DNA from 2 places in the Pseudoalteromonas sp. PAB 2.2 genome. Region 2 is predicted to be linked to the other one. Evidence: predicted binding sites of a transcription regulator. Region 2 holds the regulator's gene; the other holds the start of a gene.
What was found. The regulator LexA, encoded in region 2, represses DNA repair genes until DNA is damaged. The targets are predictions, from matches to a motif close to TACTGTATNNNNATACAGTA.
Positions count from the first base shown of each region.

Region 1: BWD47_RS13420 (SulA-like leucine-rich domain-containing protein) is a predicted target of LexA. The motif match lies at 1,478-1,497, and genes of this name have one in related genera.

Region 1 covers NZ_LYPI01000014.1:51,995-55,175, forward strand. The annotation lists gene BWD47_RS13415 (S9 family peptidase) at 1-1,206, shown strand, start outside; gene BWD47_RS13420 (SulA-like leucine-rich domain-containing protein) at 1,508-1,945, shown strand; gene BWD47_RS13425 (YchJ family protein) at 1,986-2,465, shown strand; gene BWD47_RS13430 (DUF6172 family protein) at 2,637-2,936, opposite strand; gene BWD47_RS13435 (VC2046/SO_2500 family protein) at 3,095-3,181, opposite strand, start outside.
Region 2 covers NZ_LYPI01000018.1:80,740-83,920, reverse strand. The annotation lists gene BWD47_RS16165 (hypothetical protein) at 1-595, opposite strand, end outside; gene BWD47_RS16160 (hypothetical protein) at 743-1,123, shown strand; gene BWD47_RS16155 (PaaI family thioesterase) at 1,127-1,564, opposite strand; gene lexA (transcriptional repressor LexA) at 1,738-2,355, shown strand; gene coxB (cytochrome c oxidase subunit II) at 2,899-3,181, shown strand, end outside.

The DNA of each region.
Region 1 (3,181 bases), on a different contig from region 2:
CCTGAAACATTCTCAAAAGACAGCAAGTCTCTGTATTACTCGACCGATGCAAAAGGTGAATTTTCACAGGTTTGGCGCTATGACTTAACGACAGGTGAGCACAGCCCCGCCCTAAAAGATGACTGGGATGTCAGCTTTATTTACTTCTCAAAATCAGGGCGTTACCAAGTAAGTGGGGTTAATGCTGATGCCAGTACTAAAGTGACAATCATTGACACAAAAACCAATAAACAAATCGATATGCCTGCCTTGCCCCCGGGCAATTTACGTGGTGTAAGCTTTTCAGCTGATGAAAAGAGCATGGCGTTTTACCTAAATTCAGATACCTCGCCAAGTAACTTATTTGTTTGGCAATTAGGCGAAACGAAAGCAAAAAAACTGACCCATACTTTAAGCGATGCAATTGATCAAAATGATCTCGTTGAAAGCACGATTGTGCGTTTTAAAAGCTTTGACGGTTTAGAAATCCCTGGCGTTTTATATAGGCCCAAACAGGCTAATAGTAATAATAAAGTTCCTGCTCTAGTGTGGGTGCATGGGGGTCCGGGCGGCCAGAGCCGCACAGGTTACAGCGCAATGCAGCAGCATTTAGTTAATCATGGCTATGCTATATTTGCTGTAAACAATCGCGGTAGCTCTGGCTATGGTAAAACTTTTTTCCATTTAGATGATAAAAAGCATGGCACAGACGATTTGCAAGATATTGTCTACGGGAAAAAACACTTACAGAGCTTAGACTGGGTTGATGCTGATAAAATTGGCATTATGGGTGGCAGTTACGGTGGCTTTATGACGGCAGCGGCGCTGGCTTTCGAACCTGAAGAATTTAAAGTAGGTATTAATATTTTTGGCGTAACTAACTGGGTAAGAACATTAAACTCTATACCACCTTGGTGGGAAAGCTTTAAAAAAGCACTGTACGATGAAATGGGTGACCCTGCAACTGATGGCGAACGCCATCGAGCGATATCTCCCCTCTTCCATGCTAAAAACATTACGAAACCACTGATGGTTATTCAAGGTGCAAACGACCCTCGTGTATTGCAAGTTGAGAGTGATGAGCTTGTTGCCGCAGTAAAAGCGAATGGTGTCCCCGTAGAATACGTGTTGTTCGATGACGAAGGTCATGGTTTTACTAAAAAAGAAAACCGTATCAAAGCATCAAACGCGTACCTTGAGTTTTTAAATACGTACTTGAAAAACTAAATTTTAGAAGCCGGTGTACACCGGCTTCTTTATCAAAACACCTGTATAAACCTCAAATATCCTGCATACAAACTACTGTATAAACTTCGATATAAAACACTGTATATATTATTTCATCCATTTTTCACAAAATATCACACTGCAAAGAAACAAAATAACCAATTGTTTTTAAAGATTTAATTTTTTAAAATTATTAAAAACTGAATAATTGGTTAAAAAAATAGCAAAAAAACACTTGCGCAAAAACACTGTATAAACTACTGTATACAAATACTGTATAAACAACCAGTGAGTGAAAGTTATGTTACAGCCAATTACCTTAAGAACCGTTAAAAGCTATCAACAAGATAACGACAAAGCGTCGGTTAATTTAATTCAAATTGAAGACGAAATTTCAGCAACATTTGAGCTATTAAAGGTATTACATCACTATAACAGCCAAAGTGCGTGGACATTGTTAATTGCACCTGATCATGTGCCAAGTAAAGCATTACTCGATTCATGTTCAATCGACACCAGTAAACTGTTAGTGATCAGACAAAAGCACCTTGTGAATCTTGAATATGTGTTAAGTTCGGCGCTGCACAACGGTAACTTTGCCGCAGTGATCACCTGGACAGATATTGTCAGCAACAATCAACTAGATTCTATGACTCTTAATTTAGAACATGCATCTGCAAAGTTTTACTGCTTCACCAAAAGCAACCCATTAAACAATTTAGTACCGCAGCCACAATAGGCTTGCTAAAATAGCAATTTATTGTTTTAGGTAAGTTGTTATGACATCACTCACACACTCCCTTTGTCCTTGTGGCAGCAAACAAGATTTCTCGCTTTGCTGCCAACCTTTGCACGCAGGCGATAGCCAAGCGCAAACGCCGGAACAACTTATGCGTTCTCGCTTTAGTGCTTATGCCTTAAAAGATGCAAAATATGTCTTTACAACATACGCACAAAGCCAACAAACCGCTAACCCTGTTAGCGAAATCAAAGATTTTGCTAATAGCTGTCGTTTTACCAAGCTAAGCGTTTTAGATACTGAATATAACGAGCAAGAAGGTTTTGTAGAATTTAAAGCAAATTACTTTTACCAAAACTTGTATTGTGAGTTACACGAGAAATCGCGTTTTATTAAAGAAGATGGACTATGGCGTTACCTTGATGGTGAAATAACGCCCGTTGCTGATATTAAAATTGGCCGTAATGATGAATGCCCTTGCGGTAGCGGCAAAAAATATAAAAAGTGTCACGCAATTTAAATCACGGCTATTCACTTTTTATATAGCCAATCTAAACCTTGACTAGCCATTGTAGGGAAAGCCGTTGCGTGGTGGGCATGTGATATAAATCAACACACAATAATGTCATTGTATTTCAGACAATAAAAATGGGCCTCAAGGCCCATTCTTAAATTCTATGAATTATAACGACTATTCTTCGTCAAATTCTTGTAACTGGCGTTGTGCTGGACGCGCTAGAATCTCGACATAAAACGATGTAAGCCCTTTTGCTTCAATATCGCTAATGCATTTATTAATTTCCGCCACATGAACGACTTTCGCGTCGTCAGCTGACTCTCCAAATTTACAATCAAATGCCCAGTAATCGGCATCTTCTGGGAGAGTTTTATTACGCTCACGTTTTAAATACTTCTTCACTTCGTGCTTAGCTGCATCAACCATGCGAGGGTATTTAATTTTCTCATGGTTAAGCGTGAATGTTTTCTTCATTATAGTCCTAATAACTTGGTTCAATGATAATGGCATAAAGCCATTTGGGCGCATTATAACAAGCACATAAAAAATTAGCTGTACTTTTTACTGATTTGCACCAATTTACCTATCTTTGTAAGTGTAGCGTACAAGGCGAGTATGACAATTTCAATTAATTAAGCAGTTGCCAATTGCAAAGGCTGATGAATCGCGTCGTCCGTTAAGCTGTCATAAAACGCAGCTGCATCCATTTGCATACGCTC
Region 2 (3,181 bases):
AATTTTCTCGTTCATCATAATCCATGATATGCAGCATCCAGAAAAAGTCAAAAATGCGCCACAAAGTGCTACGAACAGTAATGACTTTACCGGAGTCGCCTTCTAAATAAACGGTTGTATTTAACCAATCGTTATAGCTCACTTGCCACACATTGGAGCGGTGACCGACTTCTCTCGCTCCTTTTTCTAGTAACTGCGCACCCGCGACATCCGCCTTGATGAGTAAGTGTGCATTGGCATTGGCAATAATTTCAGTTTTAGTTGGTGTGCTCATAGCACGACCTGATTGACCGTCAAAGTTAAACACGCCTTTATTAGTCGTCACTTCGATGATGGGAGTGGTTAAAAAATGACGGTATTGAATGCTATCAATTTGCTGAAATTGTTTGGTTATTTGGTCAAGAGAAGCGGGGTAATCATGCAAGGTAAATGGATTATCTAAGCTACGATTGGCTAAATGTTTACCATGTACTTTTTGAAGGGGTATTGAGCTCATTACTAAGCCCCCTAATAACCAAAAAAAGAGTTGTATGGCGAGTAAGTAACCCAGCCACTTATGCCCTTTACGGGCATATTTAAATACGCGCTTATTCATTGATTACCTCTTATTATTTTTTTATTGGGCAGCGGTATAGACAGAGCGACTCAACGCTCTTGCAGCATTTACTGTATTCTAAATTTGGTTTATGTACAAAACTGAGTTAAAGTTTCAGAGATATCAATAGAGGGTAAAAACGAGAGTATGTCGGAAATTCAATTTTTAAATGTAGATCTGGAACTTGAATCAAAACACGATATGAGTGCGCTGGTAGCTGATTTAAAGAAAAACGCCATGGTTTTACATTACGACCAAGATGAATACCGTCAATTAGCACGTATTGAAGCCGCGGCTGATATCGGCACACCAGATAAAGCTATCAACCAATTATGTGAACTTATAGAGTCGTGCTCACGCAATGCATTAAAGCAATGGTTGTCTTGCTCAAAGCGTACTTTCGATATTGGGTTTGAGTCGGGTGACTCACCTAAATGTTTTAATCAAGCCCTGCACGCAGACACCTTATTACGTATTTCAGCGATTGGCGCAGGGCTCGAAATTACTATTTATCCTGTTGAGCGTTAATCACTAACGCTTGACTACCGCTGCGGTCATTCGTGATACGCAGCATAGTTCACCTGCCGCATTCGTTATTTTAATTTCCCATACAGATGTTCGCTTACCTAAGTGCAGTGGCTTTGCCGTGGCTGTTAAGAGGCCTTTTCGAGAGGCTTTAATGTGATTGGCATTTATTTCTTGGCCAACAGCATAATATGCGGTGAAGTCGACCACAAAATTGGCTGCATAACTTGCTACAGTCTCTGCTAAAACAACATTAGCACCACCATGGACCATCCCCATAGGGTTATGATGCTCTGGAATAGCGGGCATAGTGGCCACTAAATAATCGTCGCCGATTTCGGTTATTTCAATGCCCATTGTTTTCATTAATGTGCCTTGCCCAGTAATACCCTGTTCGAGTTCTTTACATAATTCGAGGGTGAATGGTTGATACCAAATGCTCATTGTGTTTCCTTCGCAAACTAACTTCTTAAGTGAAATATCGGTATACAATATGGTATCTATCCCCACCGTTCAATGCTTGTTTTTTATCATGAGAGGAAGGGGAATTTAAATTTGCGATTTTCAGATAACTGTATATACTCACAGTTAAATGTACTGTATGGAAAACCAGTTGTATGCGCCCATTAACAAAACGCCAATCGCAAATTTTAGAACTTATTAAAGTATTTATTAAAGACACTGGTATGCCACCTACGCGTGCTGAAATAGCGCAAACATTGGGATTTAAAAGTGCCAATGCCGCTGAAGAGCATCTAAAAGCACTGGCAAAAAAAGGCATGATTAAAATGAAGCCTGGAGCAAGCCGAGGCATTCAATTAGTCGAAGAAGACGAGCCAGAACAGCTTGGCTTACCACTGATTGGGCGTGTTGCCGCGGGTGAACCTATTTTGGCGCAAGAGCATGTAGAAAGCCATTGTCAGGTTGACCCTGCATTGTTTAAACCCGCTGCAGACTTCTTATTGCGAGTTAACGGCATGAGTATGAAAGACATTGGCATCATGGATGGTGACTTACTGGCAGTACACAAAACGCAAGTTGCAGAAAATGGCCAAGTTGTTGTGGCACGTGTCGATGACGATGTGACTGTAAAGCGCTTAGAAAAAGCAGGACGTAAAGTATTTTTGCATGCTGAAAATGAAGAATTTGCCCCGATTGAAGTGGACTTAGAGCATGAGTCATTTAATATTGAAGGCTTAGCGGTTGGGGTTATTCGCAACGCTGATTGGATGTAGCTTTTTATATTACGCGTTAATCGTTACAAGCAGAGTAATTACTTTATCTGCTTTGCTAAACTTTTTTGAAACAACGCACCAAATTGATTCAATTTGGTGCGTTGTTTGTTTTTGACCGTTTACCTAAGATTTGTTCACCCTTACTTTCTACATAAAGCCTTATACGGCGCAGTTTTCCTTTCTTTTTAAGTTTTTATACTTGCCTTAAGTATTAATTAACGCGCTGATTATAGTTGTTATTTTTGCACCAAAATAAACATTTATTACCACAAAAACTTGCTTATTGCTCATTTTTTAACTAATTGGTTAAGTACATTGTATTAACACCTATTTACGAAAAAGACACACAACAAATGTGTAAGGGGGTTAAACAATGAGTGTGTCGTTCACTGCGTCGTGATGATACACAGACCCAAGCTGTTTGCAGATGACACATCAACCATCGATTGGTTTGGGTATTTAAACAATAAAAAAAACGAATGGGCACCAGCTGTAACGCCTTTTCGCTTTGCGTCTTGCAATAGCATTAAAAGGAGCTGTCACATGGGTAAACTGCGTTACACCTTGTGGCTTATATTGGTAGCACTTCCGCAACTTGCTTTGGCAAATAGCCAATTCAATATGCGTAAAGGTGTCACTGATATAAGTAATAATGTTTATGAATTACATATGACGATATTTATTATCTGTTGTGTGATTGGCATCATCGTATTTGCGGTGATGTTTTGGGCTTTGATACATCATCGTAAGTCTAAAGGGGCAAAGCCTGCCCAATTCCATGAAAGCACGAAGGTCGAGATACTTTGGACTGCAATTCCATTTGTGA